3 regions of the Pseudomonas fluorescens genome follow, and region 2 is predicted to be linked to each of the others. Evidence: predicted binding sites of a transcription regulator. Region 2 holds the regulator's gene; each other region holds the start of a gene.
What was found. Region 2 encodes FliA, which starts transcription of late flagellar genes. Its sites were predicted from a motif close to CTAAAGTTTNNNNNNNNNNNGCCGNTAA; they were not measured.
Positions count from the first base shown of each region.

Region 1: a site for FliA is predicted at 5,964-5,991, ahead of E4T63_RS27395 (methyl-accepting chemotaxis protein). Genes of this name have one in related genera too.
Region 3: a site for FliA is predicted at 7,736-7,763, ahead of E4T63_RS09805 (methyl-accepting chemotaxis protein). Genes of this name have one in related genera too.

Region 1 covers NZ_CP038438.1:5,899,553-5,909,966, forward strand. Annotated here, with positions in the region: gene E4T63_RS27380 (accessory factor UbiK family protein) at 1-196, shown strand, start outside; gene E4T63_RS27385 (YifB family Mg chelatase-like AAA ATPase) at 960-2,453, shown strand; gene E4T63_RS27390 (aldose 1-epimerase family protein) at 2,450-3,664, opposite strand; gene E4T63_RS27395 (methyl-accepting chemotaxis protein) at 3,884-5,860, opposite strand; gene E4T63_RS27400 (LysR substrate-binding domain-containing protein) at 6,042-6,962, opposite strand; gene E4T63_RS27405 (NorM family multidrug efflux MATE transporter) at 7,122-8,519, shown strand; gene E4T63_RS27415 (putative bifunctional diguanylate cyclase/phosphodiesterase) at 8,647-10,320, opposite strand.
Region 2 covers NZ_CP038438.1:1,762,788-1,773,201, reverse strand. Annotated here, with positions in the region: gene E4T63_RS08055 (chemotaxis protein CheA) at 1-205, opposite strand, end outside; gene E4T63_RS08050 (protein phosphatase CheZ) at 260-1,048, opposite strand; gene E4T63_RS08045 (chemotaxis response regulator CheY) at 1,066-1,437, opposite strand; gene fliA (RNA polymerase sigma factor FliA) at 1,603-2,343, opposite strand; gene fleN (flagellar synthesis regulator FleN) at 2,340-3,170, opposite strand; gene flhF (flagellar biosynthesis protein FlhF) at 3,284-4,624, opposite strand; gene flhA (flagellar biosynthesis protein FlhA) at 4,636-6,765, opposite strand; gene E4T63_RS08020 (hypothetical protein) at 6,984-7,658, opposite strand; gene E4T63_RS08015 (DUF6124 family protein) at 8,264-8,623, shown strand; gene E4T63_RS08010 (hypothetical protein) at 8,968-10,414, shown strand, end outside.
Region 3 covers NZ_CP038438.1:2,180,147-2,190,560, forward strand. Annotated here, with positions in the region: gene E4T63_RS09765 (patatin-like phospholipase family protein) at 1-701, opposite strand, end outside; gene E4T63_RS09770 (PepSY domain-containing protein) at 963-1,271, shown strand; gene E4T63_RS09775 (PepSY domain-containing protein) at 1,271-1,582, shown strand; gene E4T63_RS09780 (response regulator transcription factor) at 1,586-2,254, shown strand; gene E4T63_RS09785 (sensor histidine kinase) at 2,251-3,564, shown strand; gene E4T63_RS28925 (methyl-accepting chemotaxis protein) at 3,689-4,444, opposite strand; partial or broken gene E4T63_RS28930 (cache domain-containing protein) at 4,595-5,935, opposite strand; gene E4T63_RS09800 (Na+/H+ antiporter family protein) at 6,292-7,611, shown strand; gene E4T63_RS09805 (methyl-accepting chemotaxis protein) at 7,807-9,489, shown strand; gene E4T63_RS09810 (LysR family transcriptional regulator) at 9,707-10,414, opposite strand, start outside.

The DNA of each region.
Region 1 (10,414 bases), 2.0 Mb from region 2:
CACCCCGCTGCCGAAAGCCGAAATCGAAAGCCAGTTCAAGATGCTGCTGCAGAGTGCGTTCAGCAAACTCGATTTGGTGAGCCGTGAAGAGTTTGATAGTCAGATGGTTGTATTGGCGCGTACCCGTGCTCGCCTCGAAAGCCTTGAGGCCAAAGTCGCCGAGATGGAAGCCAAGCTGACGCCGCCGGCCGAGTAAGTCTGCAGACCCTGAGCCAAAGTGCCTTGAAGTTTGCGAAAGAAATTAAACCGCTCCTGCCGAGGCAGGAGCGGTTTCCGTCAGATCAATCCTCTACAACGAATTATTCCAACGGTCTCGCAGAAACTCGTACAGGCGAAAAGCCCATAGCGCGATTCTGACGAGGCGCCACATATGTTTAAGAAACTTAGACATACTTTGGCCCTCCTTGCGTGGGGCCAAACCTCCGATGCACTTTCCGGCGTACGAACACCTTCGGGACTACACGTGAGTATGTCCGCCAAGGCGGCCGGGTGTGGGTTCCTCAAATACAGCACCGGCACGGGTCTCACACCGTGTCGAGGAACATGAAGTCTTTGCGCTCCCGGCCACACTTCGCGAATACCCCATGAGTGGGCATCGTCATTGCGGACTTTATGACAGCCCTTAGAAAGCGATTTAAACAACTTGTATCAAGTCGTTATGAGGCGCTATCAACGGGACCGTTGCCCCCCTTTCAAGCCCATCTGATACTTGCGCCAATGAGCAAACATGCATAACCTGATCGCACGTGAGTGTGTCCGCAAAGGATACGCAGGCCTTGGCCTCACCGAAGCCTGCAAACTGAAAACCGTCTCCTCAAGGCGGTTTTTTTTCGCCTCGAAATTGGTTGACCGCTTTCCCGCAACATCCAGTGAAAGTTCGCCCCCGCCTGATCGCCCTTCCCCAACTACCCTTCAAAAACCCGCAGGAAGCGGTCCCCGATTCAGCTCAAGGAACGACCATGTCCCTCTCCATCGTCCACAGCCGCGCCCAGGTTGGCGTGGATGCTCCCGCTGTCACCGTCGAAGTCCATCTCGCCAACGGTCTGCCCTCGCTGACCATGGTCGGCCTGCCTGAAGCGGCGGTAAAGGAGAGCAAGGATCGCGTGCGCAGCGCGATCATCAATTCCGGGCTGCAGTTTCCGGCGCGGCGGATCACCTTGAATCTGGCGCCGGCGGACTTGCCCAAGGATGGCGGGCGCTTTGATATGGCGATTGCCCTGGGGATTCTGTCGGCGAGTGTGCAGGTGCCGTGTCTGACGCTGGATGATGTGGAATGCCTTGGTGAACTGGCGTTGTCCGGCGCTGTGCGGCCGGTACGCGGGGTGTTGCCGGCGGCACTGGCGGCGCGCAAGGCCGGGCGGGCACTGGTGGTGCCGCGGGCGAATGCCGAGGAAGCGTGCCTTGCTTCGGGTTTGAAGGTGTTTGCGGTGGATCATCTGCTGGAGGCAGTGGCGCATTTCAACGGGCATACGCCGGTCGAGCCTTATGTCTCGGACGGGCTGATCCATGCGGCGAAACCTTATCCCGACCTCAATGAGGTGCAAGGACAGATGGCCGCGAAACGGGCGCTGCTGATCGCGGCGGCGGGCGCACACAACCTGTTGTTCAGCGGGCCGCCGGGGACCGGCAAGACCTTGTTGGCAAGTCGCTTGCCGGGCCTGCTGCCGCCACTCTCCGAATGCGAGGCGCTGGAAGTGGCGGCGATTCAATCGGTCGCCAGCGGCGTGCCACTGACCCATTGGCCGCAGCGACCATTCCGTCAACCGCACCATTCTGCATCGGGGCCGGCGCTGGTCGGTGGCAGCTCGAAACCGCAACCCGGCGAGATCACCCTCGCCCACCACGGTGTGCTGTTTCTCGACGAGCTTCCGGAATTTGATCGCAAGGTGCTGGAGGTGCTGCGCGAGCCGCTGGAATCCGGGCATATCGTGATTGCCCGAGCCAAGGATCGCGTACGCTTTCCCGCGCGTTTCCAGTTGGTGGCGGCAATGAATCCTTGCCCCTGTGGATATCTTGGCGAGCCGAGCGGCAAGTGCTCTTGTACACCGGACATGGTGCAGCGCTACCGCAACAAGCTATCGGGGCCGTTGCTGGATCGGATCGATCTGCACCTGACGGTGGCGCGGGAAGCGACGGCGTTGAATCCGGCAGTGAAGCCAGGCGAGGACAGCGCCAGTGCGGCAGCCGTGGTGGCCGAGGCACGCGAACGCCAGCAAAAGCGTCAGCGTTGTGCCAATGCGTTCCTCGATCTGCCAGGCCTGAAGCGGCACTGCCAGTTATCCACAGCCGATGAGAAATGGCTGGAGTCAGCCTGCGAACGGCTGACCTTGTCACTGCGCTCAGCCCATCGTTTGCTCAAGGTCGCCAGAACCCTGGCAGACCTTGAGCAAGTCGATGCAATCAGCCGTGAGCATCTGGCCGAGGCGCTGCAATACCGGCCGGCGACGCCTTAATGCTCGGTCAGATCCACCAGCGGCGCCTGTCGCACTTCGGTTTCACGCCCGGCCTGGATTTCGCTCACGCGCTTCAAGGCGTTATCCACAGCGCCTTTGTCTGCCAGCAGGCTGTAGCTGATCTGAAACTGTTGGCTGGCCTTTGGCGCAATGGTCGGCACCAGATTCAGCGGACGCTGATAGCGGCGGTTGTAGGAAAAGCTGGTGCCCGGCTCAAGCCCAGTGACATAGCCCTGCCCTTGGGTATCGGTATTTTTCCACAGGGAAAACACTGGCAGCTGCTGTGTATTGAAGCCAACAGAGACACCGAGGCTGCCAGCCTTGTTGTGCAAAACAGTCAGGGTTTCGCCTTTTGCGTCGGCGTAGGGCACGACGTTATAGACGGTTTCGTCGTAGTCCTTGGTTGGACCGCGATAAGTCTGCCAGTCCGCCAACTCGGCTTTGGCCTTGTCGTTGAACGGCGAGACCTGTTTCACCGGCGCCGCGAACCGCGCGCCCTGCTCAAGGAACGGTGTACTGAAGTTACTGTGATACAGCGCCTGGTATTCCTTCGGATAATCGCCGTTGTTGGTCAGCGTATCGTTGAGGGCAAAGCGCACGCTGCCCGGCTCGGTGACCAGCTCAGTGACGACCGAGAAGTCGACTTTCTTGAACGCCTGTTCCTTCAGTTCACCGCGCAGACTGATGGCGTAGGGTGGTTTTTCATCGATGTGCAGCGTGACAGTGCTGGCCGGAATGTTCGCGGCGCGGCCGTGCAGGGTCAGCAACTCGCCATTGTCCATACCGGGATGGCCGACCCATTCGTAACCGCAGCGGGTCACCAACTCATTGAAGCCTTCCAGCCAGCCCAGGCCACCGCGTCCATTGAGTTCGATGAAGGCCGGGTTGACCACTTCCTTGACCGGCGAATCCCAACCCATGCGCACGTTACCAACCGACGCCTGCAGGACATTCATGCCGCGGGTCGGCACCACCGAGAGTTTCATCGTGCCGTTATCGATATCGACGATGCTGACACCTTCCTGTCGTCCGCCGTGCAAGGTTCGCAGACTCACGGAGAAAGGCTTGTCGGTTTTCAACCCGAGTTGCTCACTGGTAATGCTCCAGTTTTGCGCGGGCTTGTTGGTATCGAGGAGTACGTAATCCCAGGCCATGGCGTGGGAAGCAGCAGAGAGTGCGCCGAATGCAACGGCGAGTTTGAACGGGGTCATGGCAGCAGCCTTTATTGGAGTTGTGCCATTTTTATAGCGCTGCGGAAACGTTTCAGCAAGAAAAGATGAGAGACATATAGGATGATTTGCCATGGATCGGCGGCGTTGCATTCGCGAGCAGGCTCGCTCCCACAGAGTATTCGGGTGCTCAAACGATTTATGAGCTACCCCGGAAACTGTGGGAGCGAGCCTGCTCGCGAAAGCTATATCAAGGCTGTATCAACGGAAGCGATCAACCTCGGAACGCAAATCCGCCGCCAGCTTTTCAAGCTCTTTGGCGGTGACCGCGAGGTTCGACACCACCTCACGCTGCTCACTGTTGGCCAGCGCAATGCTCTGCAGGTTACTGCTGAGCAAAGTAGCCGTGCTGCTCTGCTCCTGGGTCGCGGTGGTAATCGCGGCGAACTGCTGCCCTGCCGAACGGCTCTGCTCATCGATCCGCGCCAGCGCCGACGCCACGTTGGCGTTGCGCGACAGTCCTTCCTGCATCAGCAGGTTGCCCTGTTCCATGGTGCTGATGGCATTGCCGGTTTCCTGCTGGATGCTGTGAATCATCCCGGAGATTTCATCAGTGGCCTGACGGGTGCGCGACGCCAGGTTACGCACCTCATCGGCGACCACGGCAAAACCACGGCCCTGTTCACCGGCACGGGCCGCTTCGATGGCCGCGTTGAGCGCCAGCAGGTTGGTCTGTTCGGCAATCGAGGTGATCACACTGACAATGCCGCCGATTTCCTGGGAACGCTGGCCAAGGGTGTTGATCACGGTAGCCGTGGTGTTCAGCGCGCCAGCGATTTGCTCCAGCGAGGAAGAGGCCTCGTCCATGGAAGTACGACCGATCTGCGTCTGCTGAGCGTTTTCCTGGGCCAGACGCTGGGTGGCACCCATGTTGTCGGCAATGTTCAGCGAGGTGGCGCTGAACTCTTCAACTGCGCCGGCCATGCTGGTGATTTCGCCGGACTGCTGCTCCATGCCTTCGTAGGCACCACCGGACAAACCGGACAATGCCTGGGCGCGGCTGTTGACCTCTTCCGAGGAGCGGCGGATGTGTTCGACCATCGTCGACAGCGCCTGGCTCATCTGGTTGAACGCACGGGACAACTGTCCGATCTCGTCGTTGCTCGACACGTTCAGGCGCACGCTCAGATCACCTGCGCCCAGCGCTTCGGCCTGACGCACCAGATCACTCAGCGGTGCCAGTTTGCTGCGCAGCAGCCAGACCACCGAACCGACCGCCAGCAGCATCGCGAGCAAACTGCCGATCGCCAGTTGGGTGCCGACGCTCCAGGTCACCGCGCGAATCTCGGCTTTCGGCATGCTCGCCACTACCGCCCACGGCCCACCGTCAAATGGCACCGAAACGCTGTAGAAGTCTTCGTTCTTGTCGCCCCAGAACTGACCTTTGCCAGGGGTCTTGGCCAGAGCGCCAATCACCGTAACCGCCTGATCCAATGCCTGGACGCCCGCCGGGGCCACCAACCATTTGTTCTGCTCATCCAGCAGCGCCAGCGAACCGGTCTGGCCGATGCGGAAGCGCTTGAGGTTGTCGAACTGGGCGTTCTGCGCATCGGTGTAATCAAAACCAACGAACAACACCGCAATCACTTTGCCGCTGCCATCGCGCACCGGGGTGTATTGGGTCATGTAGGAACGATCGAACAGCAGCGCGCGGCCGACGTAACCCTGACCCGCCATCAACTTCGCGTAGGCCGGGTGTGCGTGATCGAGCAGAGTGCCGATAGCGCGCGTGCCGTCCTGTTTGGTCAGCGAGGTGCTGACCCGCACGAAGTCTTCGCCGCTACGCACGAACAGCGTGGCAACGCCGGCGGTCATCTGCTTGAACTCGTCGACTTCCTTGAAGTTGTTGTTCAACACTTCGCTGCCCAAGTGCAGGCCCGGGGTCTGGGTGCCGGCGACGTTCACCGGTTCATCCGGGTGAATGCTCAGGCCCGCGCTGAAGCGTTTCTCGAACAGCCCGCTCAGGCGCTGGGTGCTTTCGCGCAGCGTGCCGTGGAAAGTGCTCAACTGGTCGGCCAGCAGCCGCGCCTCACTGGCGAGGTGCTCTTCACGGGTGGCGAGGTTGGCGGAATCCAGCGAACGCAGGGCGAACACCGTACTGCCGCTGATGACGATCGCCAGTATCACGGCGAGCGCGAGGCCCAGCTGCGAGGCGATCCGAGCGCGAGGTTGAGACATGGACAGCTCCTGGCCGAACTTGCCGATCCTCCTTGATCGCAGCTCGGATAATTTTCTAATGGGGGTGAATCGTGGATACCTGCACGAGGGTTCCACATGCACGTATTCGGCGGTAAAGCCGAATACTTGAGCGAACAGCAGGGTTATGGCACAAGGCCGGCATTGTGGCGGCTCTAACGTTTCAGCTCAAGCGCTTGACCACCGGCAACGCCATGGCTCGCACTTCGCCTTGCAGGAAGTCGCTGAGACGGCGCAAACGTTCACCTCCCGGACGGGTTTTTGGCCACACCAGGTAATAATTCAGTCCGCTGGCGACCGCGGTCGGCCATGGCAGGCTCAGTCTTCCTTGCGCCACATCTTCGGCGACCATCAGCAGATCGCCCATCGACACCCCGTAGCCTCGCGCCGCGGCGATCATCCCAAGTTCGAGGGTATCGAACACCTGCCCACCCTTGAGCGACACCTGATCGGACAGGCCCATGTGCTCCAGCCAACTGCGCCAGTCACGCCGATCCGGGGTCGGATGCAGCAACTCCGTGGAGGCCAGCCGCGCCACATCCCACGGCTGGTCATTCAGCAGGTTCGGCGCGCCGACAGGAATCAATTCCTCGGGAAACAGCAGGCTGGCCTCCCAGTCCGGCGGGAAGTGCCCATCGCTCAGCAGCACCGCGCAGTCGAACGGCTCGTTGTTGAAGTCCACCGAATCCACGTCCATCCAGGCACTGGTCAGTTGCACTTCGTTGCCGGGCTGTAAGTGACGAAAACGGCTGAGCCGGGCCAGCAGCCAGCGCATGGTCAGGGTCGACGGCGCTTTCATGCGCAGAATGTCGTCTTCGGCGCGCAAGGTGTTGCAGGCGCGCTCCAGCGCCGCAAAACCATCGCGAATGCCGGGCAACAGCAGCCGCGCCGACTCCGTCAGTTGCAGGTTGCGCCCACTGCGATGAAACAGCTTGCAGGCGAAATGTTCTTCCAGCGTCTTGATGTGCCGGCTGACTGCACTCTGGGTGATCGACAATTCCTCGGCCGCCCGGGTGAACGAGCTATGCCGCGCCGCCGCTTCGAATGCGCGCAGGGCATACAAGGGAGGAAGACGACGGGACATACACAAAGCTCCTTTAGCGGCATCCGGCCACCCCGGCGAGGTTTACTCATGATGAGTTTTAATCATGCCACCCATCCTTTTTATCCTTTTGTGCAAACCCTGCCAAGCGCCGAGAATCGACGGTCTCTTGTTCCCTCTGATTGATGGGTGGTGATGACCATGCAGCATCCTGTGCGTACCGAACTCTGGGCCATCCTGCGGCTGGCAGGGCCGTTGATCGCTTCACAGTTGGCGCACATGTTGATGGTGCTGACCGACACCCTGATGATGGCGCGCCTCAGCCCCGAAGCCCTGGCCGGCGGCGGACTGGGCGCGGCGAGTTACTCGTTCGTGTCGATTTTCTGCATCGGCGTGATTGCAGCGGTCGGCACGCTGGTGGCGATCCGTCAGGGCGCCGGCGACATCATCGGCGCGGCACGCCTGACCCAGGCTGGGCTGTGGCTGGCGTGGCTGATGGCGCTCGGCGCCGGGTTGCTGTTGTGGAATCTGAAACCGGTGTTGCTGCTGTTCGGCCAGACCGAAACCAACGTCCATGCCGCCGGGCAATTCCTCATCGCCCTGCCCTTCGCCCTGCCCGGCTACCTGAGCTTCATGGCCCTGCGCGGTTTCACCAGTGCGATCGGCCGGGCGACCCCGGTGATGGTCATCAGCCTCGGCGGCACCGTGGCCAACTTCCTGCTCAATTACGCACTGATCACCGGCATGTTCGGCCTGCCGAAACTGGGGTTGACCGGCATCGGTCTGGTCACGGCAATCGTTGCCAACTGCATGGCGCTGGCCCTCGCCTGGCACATTCGCCGGCACCCGGCCTACGACGCCTACCCATTGCGCGCCGGCCTGTCACGACCAAATCGTCAGTACCTGAAAGAACTGTGGCGCCTCGGCCTGCCGATTGGCGGTACCTACGCGGTGGAAGTCGGCCTGTTTGCCTTCGCGGCGCTGTGCATGGGCACCATGGGCAGCACGCAACTCGGCGCACACCAGATCGCTCTGCAGATCGTTTCGGTGGCGTTCATGGTGCCGGCGGGGATGTCCTACGCGATCACCATGCGCGTCGGCCAGCACTACGGCGCCGGGCAACTGAGCGATGCGCGGATGTCCGGCCGGGTCGGCATCGTTTTCGGTGCGGTGGTGATGCTGGGTTTTGCCATGGTGTTCTGGCTGTTGCCGAATCAGTTGGTCGGGTTGTTCCTTGATCACAACGATCCGGCCTTTGCCGAAGTGATTCGTCTGGCGGTGAGCCTGCTGGCGGTGGCGGCGTGGTTCGAGCTGTTTGACGGCACGCAGACCATCGCCATGGGCTGCATCCGTGGACTCAAGGATGCGAAAACCACGTTTCTGGTTGGCCTTGCTTGTTATTGGTTGATTGGCGCACCGGCGGCGTGGTGGATGGCGTTCCACCTAAACTGGGGGCCGACGGGCGTCTGGTGGGGATTGGCGCTGGGCCTGGCCTGCGCGGCGGTGAGCCTGACGCTGGCGTTTGAATGGAAGATGAAGCGGATGATTCAGCGCGAACCTCTGTCATCAAACCAGTACACAGTCGCTCAGGCAGACTGAGATTCCCTTGTGGGAGCGGGCTTGCTCGCGAAAGCGGTGGGTCAGGCAGCCTATGCTTTGACTGACACGACGCCTTCGCGAGCAAGCCCGCTCCCACAGGGATTCATGCCTAACCCGGAGATTGCGTTCAACTGACGATTTCGAGGGCTGGCTGCTGGCTAGAGCCGAAGGTCAGGTATTCAACCAGCTCTGCCAACGGCAACGGCCGGCTGATCAGATAGCCCTGCACCTGATCACAGCCAAACCCGCGCAATAACTCCAGTTGCTCCGGGGTCTCCACGCCCTCCGCCACCACTTCCAGATGCAGGTTATGCGCGAGGTTGATCATCGCGTGCACCAGTTTGCGATTCTCTTCGCGCTGCTCCATGCCGCCGACAAAGCTTTTGTCGATCTTCAGCAAGGTGATCGGCAGGCTGTTGAGGTGCACGAACGAGGAGAACCCGGTGCCGAAGTCATCCAGCGAGAAACGCACGCCGAGACGGCCGAGGGCGTCCATGGTCTGTTTGACCAGATCGCTGCGCCGCATGACGGCGGTTTCGGTGAGCTCAAACTCCAGCCACTGCGCCTCGACCCCGCGCTCGGCAATCAGCCGGCTGAGCGTCGGCAGCAACTGGCTGTCCTGAAACTGGCGGAACGACAGGTTGATCGCCATGTGCAGCGCCGGCAGCCCGCGCTCGCGCAGTGCCTGCATGTCGCGCAACGCGCGGGAAATCACCCAGTAGCCCAGCGGCACGATCAGACCGCTCTGCTCGGCCAGCGGCACGAATTCGCTCGGCGGTAGCAGACCGCGCTCGCCATGGCGCCAGCGCACCAGGGCTTCGAGGCCGACGATCTGCCCGTCTGCAAGATTCAGCCGTGGCTGGTAGTGCAACTCCAGCTCATCGCGGCGCAAGGCCCGGCGCAGCTCACTTTCGAGGTCGGCCATGCTCCGGGCGTTGCGGTTGATGCGTTCGTTGAAGATATGGAAGGTGCAGCCCTGCGTACTCTTGGCCTGCTGCATGGCAATGTGCGCGTGCCACATCAGCGGGTCGGCACCACCCTGTGCACGGGCATGGGCGATGCCGAGGCTGGAGCCGATCAACAGGCTTTCGCCATCGACCCAATACGGTTCGGCGAGGGCTTCGGTAATGCGTTCGGCCATCCACTCGGCGCGTTGCGGCGCGCGGCGGGTGTCGATCAGCAAGGCAAACTCGTCGCTGCCCAGCCGCGCCAGTTGATCCCCGGCCTCAAGCTGACTTTTCAGCCGCGCGACGACTTGCAGGATCAACCGGTCGCCGGCCTGATGACCGAGGGCGTCGTTGGCGTGACGGAAGTTGTCGAGATCGAGATGCCCGAGGGCCAGACCACGGCCGTCGTTTTCCGCCAGGCGCGCCGCGAGCAGGGTCTGGAAGCCCTGGCGGTTGGCGATGCCGGTCAGCGGATCCTGTTCGGCCAGGCGTTGCAGGGTGTTTTCGAGGACGCCGCGTTCACGCACATGGCGCAGACAACGGCGGAGCATGCCGGCGTCGAGGGCGTCGAACACCAGCCAGTCACTGACGCCAACCGGCGCGGTGGCCGGTTCGTGATCCAGCAGCAACACCGTCGGCAGGCTGCAACGGCCCGGGGCCGGCTGCAACGCGGGAACGGTCAACAACACCGCGTGACGATTGTCTTCGAACAGACTGCTGACCGACTCCCAGCTCGGCGCACTGATCAGCACCGCCGCGCTCCCCATCGGAGCCAGACACTCGCGCAATAACGCTGTCCACGCTGGCTCTTCGGCCAGTAGCAGCAAACGCAAGGGTTCGACAGGCGTAGACAAGCTAGCTCCCTAGACTCTGCAATGATGTGGGCGGGGCATTATGCCGTTGCGATGTTCAATGACAACGATTATCAGAACGTTATTTTGTGTCACG
Region 2 (10,414 bases):
TGTGACAGCACTCCACCAGCTCATTGAGCTGAAGGAAGCCGGCGCCCCCTTTTACAGTGTGGAAACCGCGAAAAATTGCGTTGAGCAGATCTGCGTCATCCGGGCGGCTTTCCAGCTCGACCAGTTGCTCGGACAGTTGCTCAAGAATCTCGCCGGCCTCAACCAGGAAATCCTGAAGGATCTCTTCATCGGCGCCGAAGCTCATTAATGGGGTGCTCCTACAGGTCTAAAAACCCAAAAAACCTAAAATTCCAAAACTCTAGAATCCGAGGCTGGATAACAAATCGTCCACATCGTCCTGACCGGACACAACGTCTTCTCGTTTATCGGCATGAATCTGCGGACCTTCACCCTGCGAGAGATGTTTTTGTGGATCTTTTTCTGCAAGCATCGCGGCACGGTCGTGTTCGATGCCCGCAAAGCGGTCAACCTGACTGGCCATGAGGACGAGTTTGAGCAAATTGCTTTCGACTTCGGTGACCAGTTGGGTCACGCGCTTGATCACTTGACCTGTGAGGTCCTGGTAATCCTGAGCCAGCAGGATGTCGTTGAGGTTGCTCGACACCGCACGGTTGTCCGTGCTGCTGCGTGACAGAAAACCGTCGACCCGGCGCGCCAGTTCGCGGAACTCTTCAGCTCCGACTTCACGACGCATGAAGCGGCCCCAATCGGTGCTCAGCGCCTGGGCTTCTTCAGCCAGGCCATTGACCACCGGGGTGGCGCTTTCCACCAGATCCATGGTGCGGTTGGCCGCGGCTTCGGTCAGCTTGACCACATAGCCCAGGCGTTCGGTGGCGTCGGTGATTTGCGACACTTCCTCGGCCTGCGGCATGTGCGGATCGATCTGGAAATTGACGATCGCACTGTGCAGTTCGCGTGTGAGCTTGCCCACTTCCTGATACAGGCCGCGGTCACGGGTCTGATTGAGCTCATGGATCAGTTGCACAGCGTCGCCGAACCTGCCTTTTTCAAGGCTCTCGACCAGTTCGACCGCGTGTTTTTTCAGGGTCGACTCGAAATCGCCCTGTGAAGATTCGTTATGCTCCATAGCTCCCCCGCGCGTCATCAGCCGATGCGTTCGAAAATCTTCTCGATTTTGTCTTTCAACGCCTGAGCCGTGAAAGGTTTGACCACGTAGCCGTTCACACCGGCCTGAGCGGCCTCGATGATTTGCTCGCGCTTGGCTTCAGCGGTCACCATCAGCACCGGCAGATGCTTGAGTTTTTCATCGGCACGCACGTGGCGCAGCAAGTCGATACCGGTCATGCCCGGCATGTTCCAGTCCGTTACCAGAAAGTCGATGCTGCCGCTGTTGAGTACCGGAATGGCAGTAGTGCCATCGTCGGCCTCGACGGTGTTGGTGAACCCGAGATCGCGCAGCAGGTTCTTGATGATCCGCCGCATCGTTGAGAAGTCATCAACGATGAGGATTTTCATGTCTTTGTTCAATTCGACCTCCAAGCAGTCTTAAACGCGCCCAGCACCTGGACGCGCCACTTCAATCAATCGGCGCAGCACTCGAAGACTGTCTGGAGCACAACAGAGCAAGACCGGTGCCGTTCTCACCGCACCAGCCTCGTTCGCAGTGTCCCCACACTGCCTTCAGCGCGCTCGCCACTCCCCCAAACGCCCCCGCAAACGGGCCGCGCACTGGCTGTGTAACTGGCTGACCCGCGATTCACTGACGCCAAGGACTTCACCGATCTCCTTGAGGTTCAGCTCTTCGTCGTAGTACAGCGCCAACACCAGTCGCTCACGCTCCGGCAAATTGGCAATCGCGTCCGCCAGCGCCGCCTGAAAGCGTTCATCTTCCAGATCGCGTGACGGCTCAAGATGAGCACTGGCGCCATCCTCGTGCAGCCCTTCGTGTTCGCCGTCCTGCAACAGATCGTCGAAACTGAACAGCCGGCTGCCCAGGGTGTCATTCAAAATCCCGTAGTAATCGTCGAGACTCAATTGGAGTTCGGCCGCAACCTCGTGATCTTTAGCGTCACGGCCGGTTTTAGCTTCAATTGAGCGAATGGCATCGCTGACCATACGGGTATTGCGGTGAACCGAGCGCGGTGCCCAATCCCCTTTGCGCACTTCATCGAGCATCGCGCCGCGGATCCGGATGCCCGCGTACGTTTCGAAACTGGCGCCTTTGCTGGCGTCATATTTGGTCGAGACTTCGAGCAGGCCGATCATCCCGGCCTGAATCAGGTCTTCAACCTGCACACTCGCCGGCAAGCGCGCCAGCAAGTGATAGGCAATGCGCTTGACCAGTGGCGCGTAACGCTCGATCAACTCGTACTGCGCGTCACGTGCCGACTTCTTGTAGTAGTTCATACCGCTCGCGGTCATAACACAGGCCCTGCTGTTTGCTGCACGAGGCGCTCGACGAAAAACTCAAGGTGGCCGCGCGGGTTGGCAGGCAGCGGCCAGGTATCGACCTTCTGCGCGATCGCCTTGAACGCCAGCGCGCACTTGGAACGCGGAAAGGCTTCATAGACCGCTCGCTGCTTCTGCACTGCCTTGCGCACGCTTTCGTCGTACGGCACGGCGCCGACGTATTGTAAGGCGACGTCGAGGAAGCGATCCGTGACCTTGGTCAACTTGGCGAACAGGTTGCGCCCTTCCTGCGGGCTCTGCGCCATGTTGGCCAGCACGCGGAAGCGGTTCATGCCGTAGTCGCGGTTGAGCAGTTTGATCAGCGCGTAGGCGTCGGTGATCGAGGTCGGCTCGTCGCAGACCACCAGCAACACTTCCTGCGCGGCGCGGACAAAACTGACTACCGAGTCACCGATACCCGCAGCAGTGTCGATCACCAGCACATCGAGGTTGTCGCCGATGTCGCTGAAGGCCTGAATCAGACCGGCATGTTGCGCCGGGCTCAGGTGCACCATGCTTTGGGTGCCGGAAGCGGCCGGCACGATGCGGATCCCGCCGGGGCCCTGCAACAGCACGTCGCGCAGCTCACAGCGGCCTTCGATCACATCGGCCAGAGTACGTTTGGGGGTCAGTCCCAGCAGAACGTCGACGTTCGCCAGCCCCAGGTCAGCGTCCAGCAGCATGACCCGACGGCCAAGCTCTGCCAGCGCCAGAGACAAGTTCACTGACACGTTAGTCTTGCCGACGCCACCTTTGCCGCCGGTCACCGCGATCACCTGTACGGGATGCATGCTGCCCATGTTATTTCTTTACCTTGTCTTGCATAGACGGAGGCCACATTACTGGCTGCGCGTTCTCAACCGGAACAATGCATGGCAGACCATCGATGTAGGTACAAAAACGGTTCATTACCTCAGCCAACCTGCTTGGTCGGGCTGTGGTAGATATCAGCGAACATGTCAGCCATGGCTTCTTCGCTGGGTTCTTCCTGCATTTGCACGCTGACGGCGCGGCTGACCAGTTGATGACGGCGCGGCAGATGCAGATCATCCGGAATCCGTGGGCCATCGGTCAGGTACGCGACCGGCAGTTCATGACTGATCGCCAGGCTCAACACTTCGCCAAGGCTGGCCGTCTCATCCAGTTTAGTCAGGATGCAGCCGGCTAGCCCGCAACGCTTGTAACTGTGGTACGCGGCGGTTAGAACCTGTTTCTGGCTGGTGGTTGCCAGCACCAGATAATTTTTTGAACGGATGCCACGCCCGGCCAGACTTTCCAGCTGCATGCGCAGTGCCGGATCGCTGGCCTGCAGGCCGGCGGTATCGATCAGCACCACGCGTTTGCGCAGCAGCGGGTCGAGTGCCTGCACCAGCGACTGGCCCGGATCGACGTGCGTTACCGGCACGTTGAGAATCCGCCCCAGCGTCTTGAGTTGTTCCTGGGCGCCAATGCGGAAGCTGTCCATGCTGACCAGCGCGACATTCTGCGCGCCGTACTTGAGCACGTAGCGCGCCGCGAGTTTGGCCAGGGTGGTGGTTTTGCCCATGCCGGCCGGGCCGACCATGGCAATCACCCCGCCCTCTTCCAGCGGCTCGACTTCCGGTACGGCAATCATCCGCGCCAGGTGCGCAAGCAGCATGCGCCAGGCCTGACGCGGCTCTTCGATATCAGTAATCATCGCCAGCAGATCGCGCGACAACGGCCCGGACAGACCTATGCGTTGCAGACGACGATACAGATTGGCTTGCGCCGGACGGCTGCCTTGCAGCTGATTCCAGGCCAGCGTGCCGAGCTGCACTTCCATCAGTTCGCGCAGACTGTTCAATTCGAAACGCATCGAATCCAGCGCACGCGGATCGATGCCGGCGGACGACTGTGCAGGCGCGGGCGCTGGACGCGCCGGGGCGGCGTAAGTCGGTTCGCTCAACGGTTCGGCAGCGGTCAGCGGCAGGCCGGCCGTCAACGGCAGCCCGGCGAACAATTGGCGATTGGTGTTGCCGTCGGCTTCGCCACGCAGGCTCAGTTCGGCCTGGGCGGTCACGATGCGCGACTGGGTCTTGCGCAGCTCGTCCTCGAGTTCCATGTTCGGAACCCGTGGCGCCAGCGCCGACAATTTGTAATCCAGCGCCGCCGTCAGCTCGACGCCGCCGGCAATGCGGCGGTTGCCAATGATGGCGGCATCAGCGCCCAGCTCATCACGAACCAGCTTCATGGCCTGACGCATATCGGCGGCGAAAAAACGCTTAACTTGCATAAACCACTACCTCAGCCGTTGGGCCCTACTGTCGCAACGATGGTCACTTGCTTGTTGTCCGGAATTTCCTGGTAGGCCAGCACGTGCAGCCCTGGAACTGCGAGGCGACCGAAACGCGAGAGCATCGCGCGGATCGGGCCTGCTACCAACAGGATCACCGGTTGACCTTGCATTTCCTGGCGCTGCGCCGCTTCGATGAGCGAACGCTGCAGCTTCTCGGCCATGCTTGGCTCCAGCAGAACGCCCTCTTCAGAGCCTTGTCCTGCCTTCTGCAGACTATTGAGCAATATTTGTTCCAACCTTGGTTCCAAGGTGATCACAGGCAGCTCGGAGTCAGTGCCTACAATGCTTTGGACGATGGCGCGGGATACGCCGACGCGTACTGCGGCGACCAAGGCGGCGGTATCTTGACTCTTGGCGGCGTTGTTGGCGATAGCCTCGGCAATGCTGCGGATATCGCGCACCGGCACGTGTTCGGCGAGCAGCGCTTGCAGCACTTTGAGCAACTGCGACAGCGACACCACGCCCGGCACCAGCTCTTCAGCCAGTTTCGGCGAGCTTTTGGCCAGCAATTGCATGAGTTGCTGCACTTCCTCGTGGCCGATCAGCTCGCTGGAGTGCTTGTACAGAATCTGGTTCAAGTGGGTCGCGACCACGGTACTGGCGTCGACCACGGTGTAACCGAGCGATTGCGCCTGGGCGCGCTGGCTGACTTCGATCCACACCGCCTCCAGGCCGAAAGCCGGATCTTTGGCGGTAATGCCGTTGAGCGTGCCGTAGACCTGCCCCGGGTTGATCGCCAGTTCGCGATCCGGGTAGATCTCGGCTTCGGCCAGGATCACGCCCATCAGGGTCAGGCGATAGGCGCTCGGCGCCAGATCGAGGTTGTCGCGAATGTGCACGGTCGGCATCAGGAAGCCCAGATCCTGCGAGAGCTTCTTGCGCACGCCCTTGATCCGCGCCAGCAATTGCCCGCCCTGATTGCGATCCACCAGCGGGATCAGGCGGTAACCGACTTCCAGGCCGATCATGTCGATCGGCGTCACGTCATCCCAGCCCAGCTCCTTGGTTTCCATGGCGCGGGCCGGCGACGGCAACAGTTCCTGCTGACGCTGAACCTCTTGCAGCGCCTGCACCTTGGCAACGTTCTGCTTTTTCCAGAACAGATACGCGCCACCGGCCGCCAGCGCGGCCATGCTCAGGAACGAGAAGTGCGGCATGCCCGGCACCAGGCCCATGACCGCCATCAAACCAGCGGCCACCGCCAGGGCTTTGGGCGAGGCGAACATCTGCCGATTGATCTGCTTGCCCATGTCTTCCGAACCGGAAGCACGGGTCACCATGATCGCTGCCGCTGTCGATAACAACAGTGATGGCAATTGCGCCACCAAACCGTCTCCGATGGTCAGCAAGGCGTAAACCTTGCCCGCATCGGCGAAGGTCATGTTGTGCTGGAAGATACCGACGGCCATACCGCCGATGAGGTTGATGAACAGAATCAGCAGGCCGGCGATGGCGTCACCACGGACGAACTTGCTGGCACCGTCCATCGAACCGTAGAACTCAGCCTCTTGGGCGACTTCCTGACGGCGGGCCTTGGCCTGGTTCTGGTCGATCAGACCGGCGTTGAGGTCGGCGTCGATCGCCATTTGTTTGCCAGGCATTGCATCGAGGGTGAAGCGTGCGCTCACCTCGGAAATCCGCCCGGCACCCTTGGTCACCACGACGAAGTTGATGATCATCAGAATCGCGAACACCACGATACCGACCACGTAGTTACCGCCGATCACCACTTCGCCGAAGGCCTGAATCACCTTACCGGCGGCGGCGTGGCCGTCCTGACCGTGGAGCATCACCACCCGCGTCGAGGCCACGTTCAACGCCAGTCGCAGCAGCGTCGCCACCAGCAGAATGGTCGGGAACACCGCGAAATCCAGTGGCCGCAGCGCATACACACAGACCAGCAGGACGACAATCGACAGGGCAATGTTGAAGGTGAAGAACACATCGAGCAGGAACGGCGGAATCGGCAACATCATCATTGCCAACATGACCAGCAGCAACAACGGCACGCCCAGATTGCCTCGACTGAGGTCGGCAACATTCGAGCGAGCAGTGTTGAATAACTGAGAGCGATCCACCGGTTTTCCCCGTTCCTTTAAAGCAAACTTTTGACGCCCAAAGCAGGCGCACGGCGGCTACTGCAAGAAGCCTTCCAACTTTTGCCGGGGATTGAAATTGAGGTTTGCTTCAGGGGAAGTGTCTTGAGAGAAGCTGGGCGCCATGGAGCCGACCGCAAAACAGACGCAGGACGGCTATCACCATTAGCAGTGAACAAAAATCAGAAAAACCCGCGCACTCACGGATACCCGGCAGTCAAAATTTGCTCTGGATTTATCGCACCAAGACGCAAATCGCGGCCCACCAGGTAGCGCGTACCCTTACGGATCGGCTTCCCTCCCACGTCGACAAGCGCCTCCTCAGAATCGCCCAAAGTCACGATTTCCTCAGGCTGATGAAAAGGATCTTCGGGGTATGCCTTCAACACACTCAGTGCCCAGACAAAGTAAATGTCCGGCACATCCTGTGGCTCGATCTTCCGTTCGACCTCCGGCTCGACCTCCCATCGAAAGTCCTGCCCACCCGTGACCTGTAACTGATCACCGACCATGTGAAATTGTGGTTTGTGATAACGCGCCAGTAGGCCGGTGCCATTGCTACTCCATGTATCGGAGTAGTTGTTGGGCGAAGAGAAAACTCTGACCAACTCTTCAACAGTACCAATGTTGCCAGCGGCACTATTGAATCGGTTGTAGAGACTATGGTGGGCTACCCCGTCCAACCTTGGCTTGATCGCATTGATATACGAATCGAGATAGCCCGGCACATACGCATTGCTCATGTGCACGAAATGCGTGAAGTCCAACATCGCCTTAAAAGTGAACGTGCAAGCGATATGATCAGACTCTTTCGCCACCGACCCGGAAACGAATTCGAACCTCATTCCTTCAAGCTTTCTGTAGTTCTCTGGCATGACCTTCTCCTTGGCGAATGTTAAAGACAGGTCAGAAGGCGACTTGCCCGTGAAACCTGCCAAGGAACATGGAATAGCTGAATGCCCTTTGTGTCCACTGTCAGAACTAACAGGTAGAGGTCTTTTTCAGATAAACGGAAGGCCGCGGTCTTTTGATTTATCAGGAATCGCGCCGCAATGAACACAGATTGGGGGTATCACACAGATCCCCTGTGGGAGTGGGCTTGCTCGCGAAGAAGCCATCCGCGACACCACAGAATCATGAGCAGCAACTTTAAACGCTGGCGTTTAAAAGACACCTCCAGACACGCCTTGCGGGCTACATATTCTTGCGCCATTGCCTACAGCTACGCCAGAATCCGCCGGCTTGTGCGCCTTGGGGGCGGGTTCTATTGTGGGTCGGTCGCTGACGAATCAGCGACCGGGTCTCGCAGCCCGCTGATTTCTAGACGCACAACTTCCGTCCTCGTTTTATGGCGGCTGTACGTGGGAGACCTTTGGGTCTGCCGGTTCTAGAGTCCCGGTCTGCGACCCGCGTATGGCTGCCACCTCCCTTTCGTATCGCAGCGAAATGTGGCAGCTCCGCCGACTCTAGGAGCTTCACCATGATCAAACCAACACCCAACCCACCTGAATCCGACGCCACCTCCCCCTACGAATCCCTCGATTCAAAAAAGCTCCACGAAGCCGCCGACCGCGCCCTCGACCACTACCTCTGCTCGCCCGGCGCCACGCCCATTCAACGTAAAACCCGTTCGATGTACGCCGTGACCGCAGACTTCAAAAACGAAGAACTGCTGGCCGATGCCTGCGAAACACTCGCCTCGGCCAGAACCATCGCCAATGATTTCGCCCACCTCATACCGGCGTCCCAGCGCAGGACGCTGCTGGGCATCGCGCAACTGATCATGCTCGGCGAGCTGGCGGTGAATCGGGCGCTGGATAATCTGGAGTTGCCGCAGTAGCAGGGATCTGTGACAAGCCCTGAGTGAGGCGTTGCGGCTGCTGACGTCTTCGCGAGCAAGCCCGCTCCCACAGGGATTGGTGTCGATCACAAACCTGTGGCTGCACGCCGAACCTGTGGGAGCGAGCTTGCTCGCGAAAGCGGCCTCACCGCCGACACATGTCTTCAGGCATAAAAAAAACCGCCACCTCATTTAACCGGGCGGCGGTTTGTCGCCTCTTTCCTTCAGCCCACATGACCACTTGTCGGAAACCCGCCGGCACCTGTCAGATCTGACAGGTGCCTAATTCCTCCAACGCGCGCTCAATAACTCCGTCACCCAGCCCCCCGACCGGAGTTCGTCAAATGTCCAGCCAGCAACCCCCGCGAGCCCTCAGACCTCCGTACTTTCCGGCACTGGTCAACCTCAGCCCTGCCGAACACTATGACGGCGGCATACCCATCAGAGCCGTGGAAGGCGATCTGCAAGGCATCATTCCCGCCTGGCTGACCATGTCCATTGGCGATCTGGCCGAGGTGTTCTGGGACAATGACAGCGCCGCGGTCTGGAGCAAGACCTTAGAGCACGATGCCGAGCTCAACCAGGACCTGGTTTTCACCATTGCCAAGGGCCAGGTACTTGAGGGGGATGCCACGCCAGTGTTCTACCGGATCACGCGCAAGAACCAGGGCGCCCCGGAGGACTCGAAACCGGTCATGACCCTGCTGGTCAAACTCACGCGTCCCGGGGGGTACGATGACATTCCCGGCGATGACGGCCACTCCGATCTCAAGTTCTCCCTCTCTCATGACGAGGTCGATGAAAACCTGCCGCCCAGCGGGGTGACGATGCACATCGTGCCTTACCGCAACCTCACCCGATACGACCGCATTCTCGCCCGCTGGGGTAGCCAGCAAGTGGTGCATATCGTTACGCCGGAACAGGCCCAGGACCCGATCAGAAACCCGATCGAGGTTGTCTTCAGCCGCGCCGTTATTGACGATGCCGGGGACGGTGATCGTGTCGCGGTGGCTTATCAGGTCATTGACCGCTGCGGTAACTTCCCGGACGAACGCGCGCCGTGGTCGGCGACGCATTATCTGTTGGTGGACCTGGGGGGCAATCGGCTGGACGAACCGCAGGTGCTGGTCAACGGCATTCCAACCGACAGCATCGACCTCGACCAGCTCGGGGATGACGATGTGAACGCCCGCGTGTACATCACCAAGGACGATTTTGCGGTGGGCGACAAGGTGCTCCTGACCTGGATTGGCACCCCGGCGCAAGGCTCGCAGATCATCGTCGGGCCGCTGGAGAAAGAGGTGTTGTACGTGCCCTTCCAGCTCGATTTCCCCATCCCCAACGCCGCCGTCAAAGCCATTGCCAAAGGCGCAGCCTCGGTCGGCTATGTGCGCCGTCGCAGCAATGAAAGCGACCGCCGCTCAAAAAATGCCAGCGTCACCGTAATTGGCGACATCAGCCAGTTAGTCGCCCCCACCGTCGATGAGGCACCAGGCGGAACGTTGCCACCCGAAACGCCTTGGGCGACTGTGCAGATCCCTTGGTACCCCGGTCGCAACAGCAGCGACCTGCTCAACCTGATCTGGTGGGCCCAGGCGCCCGGTAACGACACCGTTTATTACGAAGATCCCCGCCCGGTCGGCAACGTAGCGGACAATCAGCCCGTCCTGCGCAGCGTGAGCAATGTCGAAATCCAGCGTTTCAATGGCCTGAACGTCAAGGTCTATTACGTCGTCACCAACAGCGAAACGGGGCTGTTGAGCGTTCGCGAGTCGCTGCCGTTCATGATGC
Region 3 (10,414 bases), 420 kb from region 2:
CCCGGCAGGTCACGCACGCCTTCCATGACCATCGGGATCGATCCCGAGGCCAGCAGCGCCTGGCGCAGATTGCCGGCGTCGAGGGCGACGAAGCGCGACGGAAAGTCATTCAGCGCATTCAACGGCGGGGCAAGGCGCGGGTCGTGAATGATCAGGCGTTCGAAGTGCCGCGACAGCCGCGCGCGACCGCGCAGGTTATCGGCAATCACCGAGCCCAGCGCCAGACCGAGGCGGCCACGATGATCGTCGGCCAGGCGTCCGTGGCTTTTCACCACCATGATGTTCAGGCGGTAGTCGGCGTTGTTGAGGATGCTGGCGTCGCGGCCGTCGAGCAGGTCATTGAGCATGCGCTGCGAGCTCTGGCTGATCTCGGCCATGGTCACGCCTTTGTTGAAGTTCTGCTCGGCGTACAACTGACCGAGGCGGCGGATGCCTTCAGCGGCGTCCGGCAGACAGGCGCTGGCGAAGCGCCAGGAACCGACCGACGCACCGATCAGCGAGCGCTCACGCGGCGCGCTCGGCAGCCACTCACCGAACAACGCCAGATCCAGCCCTTGAATCCCCAATGCCTTCGGCCCGCCGGCCGCACCGGGCAGGGTGCCGACGTCAGCGGCGTTCAGGCCTTGGGCACGAATGCGCGCCATGGCCCGAGGGCCGGCCTTGAGGGTAAGGGCAGGGAACTTGATGTGGATGGCAGTCATACCGGTCTCGATCGTTAGCAAGCTTTGGATTATAGGCGCACTACTTGACCCTGTGGGAGCGGGCTTGCTCGCGAAAGCGGTGTGTCAGTCGCCATCATTATTGCTGACCAGCCGCCTTCGCGAGCAAGCCCGCTCCCACAGGGTTTTGCATGAATCTGCAAATGAGGTTGGTGTCAGGCGCAATGATGGCAATTCAGTTTCAGTTAAGTTCGCACCGCTATGGTGCAGACCGTAGCTGCACATAAAAACACGGAGACACCCATGAAAACCCTGACTGCCCTGTCCATTGCCTCGATCATCGGCCTGACCGCCAGCCTCGCCCACGCCCGCGATCTTGGCCCCGATGAAGCCCTGCGCCTGCGCGACGCTGGTACTATCGTCTCCTTCGAGAAGCTCAACGCCACGGCGCTGGCCAGACACCCGGGCTCGACCATCACCGAAACCGAGCTGGAAGAGGAGTACGGCAAGTATGTCTACCAGGTCGAAATGCGTGATCCGCAAGGGCTGGAGTGGGATCTGGAATTAGACGCGGTCACTGGGCAGGTTCTCAAGGATCATCAGGATACGTAATGAAGGTTAATGTTCGCGCCACCAGCCGCACGGCGTTGGCGCTTGTAATCGTTTGCTCGGCGGCGATGGCCCGCGACCTCGATCAGGACGAAGCGCTGAAGCTGCGTCAGCAGGGCGTGATCCTGCCGCTGGAGCAGGTGCTGCAACAGGCGCTGGATCGCTATCCGGGGGCCAAACTGCTGGAGGTCGAGCTGGAGGAAAAGCACGACGTTTATGTTTATGAAGTCGAGCTGCTGACGGTCGAGGGCGTGGCGCGCGAGCTGCACCTGAAAGCCGATACCGGCCAATTACTCAAAGACAAGGAAGATTGACCGATGCGTTTGCTTCTGGTGGAAGACCACGTGCCGCTCGCCGACGAACTGATCGCCGGCCTGCAGCGCCAAGGCTACGCGGTGGACTGGCTGGCGGACGGACGCGATGCGGTCTATCAGGGTAGCAGCGAGCCCTATGACCTGATCATTCTCGACCTCGGCCTGCCCGGCGTTCCCGGGCTGGAGGTGCTGGCGCAATGGCGTGCCGGTGGCCTGTCGACCCCGGTGCTGATCCTCACCGCCCGCGATTCCTGGGCCGAGCGCATCGAAGGCCTGAAGGCCGGCGCCGACGATTACCTGACCAAACCGTTTCATCCCGAAGAGCTGCATTTGCGGGTGCAGTCGTTGCTGCGTCGCTCCAAGGGCCAGGCCAATCAGCCGACGCTCAAGGCGGCCGGCCTGCATCTGGATGAAGGTCGCCAGTGCGTGATCCGCGACGGCAGCGAGATTCAGCTGACTGCCGCCGAATTCCGTCTGCTGCGTTATTTCATGCTGCACCCGGAACAGATCCTGTCGAAAACCCACCTCGCCGAGCACCTCTACGACGGCGAAACCGAGCGCGATTCCAACGTCCTCGAAGTTCACGTCAACCACCTGCGGCGCAAGCTGGGTAAAGCGGTGATCGAAACCCGTCGCGGCCAGGGTTACCTGTTCGGCGGGCAAGCTTCGTGAGGTCGATCCAGCGCCGTTTGAGCCTGGGCTTGATCAGTGTGATGGTGATCGTCGGTCTGGTGCTGGCGCAAACCAGTCTGTGGTTGTTCGAAGTCGGGTTGCAGCGTTATCTCGAGGCCGGTCTGCGCAACGACAGCGAAAGCCTGCTGGTCGCGCTGGTGCGTGGCCCGCAAGGTTTGCAACTGGATGAGCGGCATCTGTCACCGGCCTATCAGCGACCGTTTTCCGGGCATTACTTCCGCATCGATTTTGCCGACAGCCACTGGCGCTCGCGTTCGCTGTGGGATCAGGATCTGCCGCTGCTGGAGCACCCGGGTTTGCACAGCAACCTGCAACTGGGCCCGGACGGTCAGCAGTTGCTGGTATTGCGCTCGGACTATCGACGTCTGGGGCAGTCGATCTCGATCAGCGTCGCCCAGGATTACACCCCGGTGCGCGAGAGTTTCCAGCGCATGCGCCAGATCGGCCTCGGGCTGGGCCTGGCCGGTTTGCTGCTGATTCTGCTGCTGCAACGGCTGACGGTGCGCCGCGCGTTGAAGCCGCTGGAACGGGCGCGCGAGCAGATCGCCCAGTTGCAGCAGGGCCAGCGCTCGCAACTGGACGATCAGGTGCCGGTCGAGCTGGAGCCGCTGGTGGCGCAGATCAACCATCTGCTGGCGCACACCGAGGACAGCCTCAAGCGTTCACGCAATGCGCTGGGCAATCTGGGACATGCGCTGAAGACGCCGTTGGCGGTGCTTTTGAGTCTGGCGTCGAGCGAAAAACTCGATGCCCACCCGGAGCTGCGCAAGATCCTCAAGGAACAGTTGGAGCAGGTGCAACAGCGGCTCAATCGCGAGCTTAATCGCGCGCGGTTGTCAGGTGATGCGCTGCCCGGCGCGCTGTTTGATTGTGACGCGGAACTGCCGGGATTGCTGGCAACGCTGAACATGATCCACGGCGAGCATCTGGCGTTGAGTTACGTCGCGCCGCCGGGGCTGCAACTGCCGTGGGACCGCGAGGACTTGCTGGAACTGCTCGGCAACTTGCTGGACAACGCCTGCAAATGGGCGGACGCCGAGGTGCGTCTGAGTGTGATCGAAAGAACAGATGGCTACGCCCTGAGCGTTGAAGATGACGGGCCAGGGATTCCTGAGGAGCAACGCACTCAGGTGTTCAGTCGTGGCACGCGGCTCGACGAGCAGACTGACGGGCATGGCCTGGGGCTGGGAATTGTGCGTGATATCGTCGAGACGTGGGGCGGGTTGCTGGTGCTGGGCGAGAGTGAGTGGGGCGGGTTGAAGGTGGTGATCGAGTTGCCTAAACGCTAACCCCTGCCTGCCAAAGAACTGTAGGAGTGAGCCTGCTCGCGATTGCGCCGATACATTCGAAATCAATGTGTCTGACAAACCGCTATCGCGAGCAGGCTCACTCCTACAGGGACGGTGATGGTTTTCAGACCCGGAACTGATCCATCAGACTCTGCTGTTGATTCGCCAGGCTGTTCAGCGACTGGCTCACCCGCGCCGACTCATTGGCCTGTCCGGACAGCGATTCGGTCACGTCACGAATGGTCGCGACGTTGTTGTTGATCTCCTCGGCCACCGCGCTCTGTTCTTCCGCCGCGCTGGCGATCTGCAGGTTCATGTCGCTGATCACTGTCACCGCGTCGCCGATCTGGCGCAGTGCGGTCACCGCTTGCCCGACCTGTTCGACATTGCCCTGCGCCTGACGATGGCTGTTGCCCATCGACCCGACCACATCCTGGGTACCGGTCTGCAATTGCTCGATGACCTGACGGGTTTCTTCCACCGACTCTTGGGTGCGACGGGCGAGGTTGCGCACTTCGTCGGCGACCACGGCAAAACCACGCCCGGCTTCACCGGCACGCGCTGCTTCGATCGCCGCGTTGAGCGCCAACAGGTTGGTCTGTTCGGCGATGGCGCGGATGGTTTCCAGCACGGTGCCGATCTTCTCGCTGTTGGCAGCCAGGCCTTCGACCTGAACCATCGCCGCGCTCATGTCGGCGGCGAGGGTGTCGATGCTCGCGGTGGTGCGGTCGATCACGGTCAGGCCCTGACGGGTGGCGCGGTCGGCGTCCTTGGCGGCTTCGGCGGCTTGCGCGGCGCTGCGTGCGACGTCCTGCGCGGTGGCGCTCATTTCGTGGGAGGCGGTGGCGACCTGATCGACCTGACGGTATTGCTGCTCCATGCCGGCGCTGGTCTGGGTGGCGATAGCCGAAGACTGGTCGGCGGTGTTGCGCGCATCCTGCACCGAGTGCTTCACCTCGGCGATGATCGGCTGCAACTTGTCGAGGAACTTGTTGAACCAGCCGGCCAGTTGACCGAGTTCATCTTTCTTGTCATACGCCAGACGCCGGGTCAGATCACCTTCGCCACTGGCAATGTCTTCGAGCATGTGGGCCACGCCGAGGATCGGTTTGGTCACGCTGCGCGCCATCAGCCACACCAGCAGCAGGCCGACCAATGCCGCCAGCACGCCGAGGCTCAGCTCGATCAGGGTGCCGGAGTTGTTGCTCGCATCCAGTTGCTGCTTGAGCGCTTCGGCGCGGCTGACCAGCACCTTTTCCGGCACGTCGAGCAACACGCCCCACGACGGGCCGCCGGGGATCGGCTGGAACGGCGACAGCACTTTCAACTGGCCGTTGCTGTGCAGGCTGCTGACGCTGCTGCTGGCGGCGAGTTGACGCAGCAGTTCAGCGCCGCTGACGGTATCCACGGCATCCAGGCGCTTGTTCAGTTTGCTGGCGTCCGGGCTGTAGCCGGCGAGCAGGCCGGTGGGGCTGATGATGCTCACGGCGGTCTGGCCGTCGTAGAGCTTTTTGCTCGCGCCCTGGCTGATCGCCTGCAGGCTGTTGAGATTGATGTCCACCGACAGCGAGGCGATGACTTTGCCGTTGACCATCAGCGGGAAGACGATGCTGGTCATCAGCACGTTCTGGCCGTCGATCACATAGAAGTACGGTTCGATCACGCATGGCTTGAGCGTGGTGCGCGGACAGGTGAACCAGGCGTTGGCCGCCTGACCGCTGGGGCCGGTGCTGGTGTCGGCCATGTCGCTTTCCGGCAGGGCCATCGAGGTGACTTTGCCGGGAGTCGGCTGCGACCAGTACAGGGCGAAGCGGCCCTTGTCGTTGCTGCCCAGCTCGGCCTGACCGGCGAACAGCTCATCTTTGCCGTCCAGCGCATTGGCTTCGAACACCAGCGACAGACCGAGCAGATCCGGGTTGGCTTGCAGCGCGGACTTGACCTGACGGGTCATGTCTTCGCGCAGATCGAAGGCGTCGAGGAAGCGCTTCTCGGCCTGTTCACGCAGGAACAGCACCTGACGCGAGAAGCCGTGGCCGTACTGATAGGCATCCATGAACTGCTGGCGAATGCCGGCAGCCTGCACCTCACCCTGCGACTCAATGCGCGCCTGGGCCGACTCGGTCAGCATCTCCATGCTCGAAGCCTTCACCAGCTCGGAGCTGTGCTCCATGCGATACAGCGAAAGACCCACCAGCAGGGTCACGATGCCCGCCAGGCACAGGCCGGCGAGCAGGGTGATTTTCCATTGAATGGAAAGTTGTCTGAGCGACATGGAGACGTCCTTATTCGATAAATATCTGAGACTTTGCACTGTAACGGCCGCGTTTCGGCTTTCTTTATTGTTCAAGCGCAATATGACCAATTGCCGCATGCTGGCGATCAGATACCTGTGGTGAGGGGATTTATCCCCGATGGGGGGGCGAAGCCGCCCTCACAATCGTTCAGAGAAATTGCATAGTCAGGTTTGGCGACTGCTGCGCAGCCGATCGGGGATAAATCCCCTCGCCACACGGTTCTCCATTGCCCGTTACATTGATCTCCTTACCGCAGGGTTCTCCATTGCCCGTTACATTTCAGTTCAGCCGCTCGCTTTGACACCGCCGCCACTCTGCGGCACAGTGCGCGCCCTTCTAATAAGACCCTCTTTGCAAATCCGCCGGTTAACCGTTGGCGGACTCATCCTGTCTGGCGGTGATGATTTCATCGCAGTGTTTTTGAGGTAGTGAAATGAATGCAGTGATTGCTGCGGTCGGCGTCATGCTGATCCTCAGCCTGTCCCGTGTGCACGTGGTGATCGCCCTGATCGTCGGTGCGCTGGTTGGTGGCCTGACCGGTGGTCTGGGCATCGACGCCACGCTCAAGGCGTTCAACAGCGGCCTGGGTGGCGGGGCGACGGTGGCGTTGTCCTACGCATTGCTCGGCGCTTTCGCCGTGGCGATTGCCAAGTCCGGCCTGGCCCATGCGCTGGCCGACAAGGCCCTGGCGATGGTTGACCGCCAGCATTCGACCGGCGGCGGCAGCGTCAAGTGGCTGCTGATCGGTCTGCTGTGGGTGGTGGCGATTGCCTCGCAGAACATCCTGCCGATCCACATTGCGTTCATTCCGCTGCTGGTGCCGCCACTGTTATATGTGCTGACCAAGTTGCAGCTGGATCGCCGGTTGATCGCCTGCGTCATGACCTTCGGCCTGATCACCCCGTACATGGTGTTCCCGGTGGGGTTCGGCAACATTTTCCTCAACCAGATCCTGCTGGCCAACGTCAGCAAGGCCGGGGTCGATATCAGCCAGATCAACGTCATGCACGCCATGGCGATTCCGGCGCTGGGCATGGTCTTCGGCCTGTTGCTGGCGGTGTTTTTCAGCTATCGCAAGAAGCGCGTTTACGATCTGCAGAAGATCGAACAAGTCGAGCAAGTCAGCGTGGCGTACAACCCGAAGACCATCGCCATAGCCGGTCTGGCGATTGCCGCCGCGTTCATCATTCAGTTGCTGCTGGACTCGATGATTATCGGCGCACTGGCCGGGTTCCTGATCTTCTCGGCGTCGGGCATCGTCAAATGGCGTGAGACTGACGACCTGTTCACCGAAGGCATGAAGATGATGGCGATGATCGGCTTCATCATGATCTCCGCCTCGGGTTTCGCCGAAGTGCTCAAGGCCACCGGCGAAGTGCGCTCGCTGGTCGAAAGCGCGGCGGCGTGGATCGATCACAGTCAGGCGATCGGCGCGCTGTTGATGCTGCTGGTGGGCCTGATGGTGACCATCGGTATCGGCTCGTCGTTCTCCACGGTGCCGATTCTGGCGGCGATTTTCGTGCCGCTGTGCGTGCAGCTGGGCTTCAGCCCGATGGCCATCGTGTGCATCGTCGGCACCGCCGGGGCGCTGGGCGACACCGGCTCGCCGGCCTCGGACTCGACGCTGGGCCCGACCTCCGGTCTGAATGTCGATGGCCAGCATCACCACATCTGGGACACCGTGGTCCCGACCTTCCTGCACTACAACCTGCCGCTGCTGGCGTTCGGTTGGGTGGCCGCGATGGTCCTCTAAACCCGCCAATCCTCTGTGGGAGCGGGCTTGCTCGCGAAAGCGGTGTATCAGAAACATAAATGTTGACTGACACGACGCCTTCGCGAGCAAGCCCGCTCCCACAGAGGAATGCGGTGAACCCCCGCTCAACTTTTGCTTTCGCGTGCCGTTAACGCCTTTAACCACGCCAATAAAACCAAAAGAGTGAGCCCCCCCATGCGCTTGAGTCTCAAGGCCAAAGTCCTGTCCCTTGCCGTCCTGCCGGTGCTGCTCTTTGCGCTGGTCATCAGCCTGACCACGCTATTCATCCTCCAGCAGCAGGCGCACACCGAGGTCGAACAGACCCGCGAGCGCTTGCTCGCCGATGCCAAGGCCACCCTGCAAAGTTACGTCGCCGTGGCCATGACCACGATCAAACCGCTGTACGACGCAGCCGCCCCCGGTGACAACGCGGCGCGGGCGCAGGCGATCAAGCTGCTGTCGGGCATCCGCTACGGCAAGGACGGCTACTTCTTCGGCTACGACTCCGAGACCGTGCGCCTGTTCAAGGCCAACGACCCCGAAGGCGTGGGCAAAAGCTTCAAGGACAACCGCGATCCGAATGGCGTCTACGTCAACCTCGGCCTGGTGAAAGTGGCGAAGGACGGCACCCACTATCTGCAATACAACTCACCGCTGCCGGGCAATGCCAGCGTGCTGGTGCCGAAACTCGGCTACACCGAGTACCTGGCGAAGTGGGATATGGCGGTCGGTACCTCGGTCAACCTCGACGGCATTGAAGCGCAAGTGGCGGTGGTCGAGGCGCAAGTGCAGGAGCGCATGCAAGGCGTGATCCTCAGTATCGTCGGCGTGGCGGTGGTGGTGTTGCTGGTGATTGCCATCGCGGGGATGCTGTTGGCCAACACCATTCTGCGGCCGTTGAACCTGATGAAAGCCAACCTCGACGACATCGCGGCGGGCGAGGGCGATCTCACGCGCCGGTTGAACATCACCAGCCAGGACGAACTCGGCGAACTGGCCGGCTCGTTCAACCGCTTCGTCGACAAGATTCACGGCCTGGTGCGGCAGATCACCGAGATGACCACGCAACTCACCGGCCTGGTGACCCAGGTGTCGGATCAGGCCCAGCGTTCCGATCAGGCGATGGAGCGTCAGCGCCACGAAACCGATCAGGTCGCCACGGCGATCAACGAGATGTCCGCCGCCGCCCAGGAAGTCGCCAAGAGCGCGCAGAACGCCGCGGTCGCCGCGCAACAGACTGATGAAGAAGGCCAGAGCGCCAAACGCGTGGTGGCCGGCAGCATCAAGCAGATTCATGCGCTGGTGGATGACATTCGCAGCAGCGGCGTGTCGCTCGACAGCCTGCAGCAGGACGTGTCGTCGATTGTCGGCGTGCTCGGGGTGATTCGTTCGATTGCCGAGCAGACCAATCTGCTGGCACTGAACGCGGCGATTGAAGCGGCGCGCGCCGGGGAGGCCGGGCGCGGCTTTGCAGTGGTGGCGGACGAAGTGCGGGCACTGGCCAGCCGCACGCAGATCAGCACTCAGGAAATTCAGGGCATGATCGATCGCCTGCAGGCCGGCACGCAGTCGGCGGTCGAGGCGATGCGCCGTTCCAGTGAAGCGGGCGATGGCACTTCGGCGCAGGCCAATCAGGCCGGGGCGTCGCTGGATGCCATGGCTGACCTGATCGCGACGATCAACTCGATGAACGCGCAGATCGCCAGCGCAGCCGAGGAACAAACCGCGGTGGCCGAAGAGATCAACCGCAGCGTGCATCAGATCGCGGTGGCGGTGGACAGCGTGGCGGATGAGACCCAGTTGGGCGCGCAGACTTCGCGCAGCCTGGCCGAACTTGGCCAGCGATTGGGCAAGCTGGTGGGCCAGTTCCGCATCTGATAATTGTGTGAATCCTCAAGCGGGCCCTCAACCTAGCCCTCTCCCGGGGGGAGAGGGAACCGACCGCAGCGTCTCGCGTCATACATCGACCTGAAAAAACCAGTCGATTATGGATTCAAAGCCGATCGCTCATGTCAGCGTATCTCTTGACTATCCCCCGATCAGTCCCCTCTCCCTCTGGGAGAGGGCTAGGGTGAGGGGCTTTTGATTTTCAGCTTCAAGGTCTGTCCCAGTACGGCACTTCGCCGAAGCACTCAACAAAGAAATCAATCACCGTCCGCACCTTCACCGACAACCTTCGACTCCCCGGCCACAGCACTGCGATCTGCTGCGGCTCCAGGCTGTTCGACACCTGATACTCGCGCAACACCGGCACCAGCGTGCCTTCGCGCACCGCTTCACCAATCAACCAGGACGGAAACATCACCAGCCCCAAGCCTTGTTCGGCGGCCTGGGTGAGGGTGTCGGCGTGGTTGCCAGTGATCGGGCCTTTGACCGAGTAAGGCGTCCAGTCGTCCTGATCCTGACGGAAAAACCAGCGTTGCTGACCGGTCGCACCTTTGTAGGCCAGGCACTGGTGTTGCGCGAGTTCGTCGGGATGCTGCGGCGTGCCGTGACGCTTCAGGTAAGCCGGGCTGGCCGCGACCTGAAAGCGGTGCGGCGCCAGAATCCGCGCCTGCATGCTCGAGTCGTGCAGCGGGCCGATGCGGAACAGCAGGTCGGCGCCTTCCTGCAACGGGTCGACGTAATGGTCGGTCTGCTGGATGTCCAGTTGCAGCTTCGGATAGCGCGCGCACAACTGACCGAGCCACGGCGTCAGATGCCGTTGGCCGAACACCACCGGCGCGTTGATCCGCACCAGCCCGGTGGGTTCGCTTTGCTGCTCCTGCAACGCCTGCTCGGCCTCTTCCAGTTGCACCAGCAC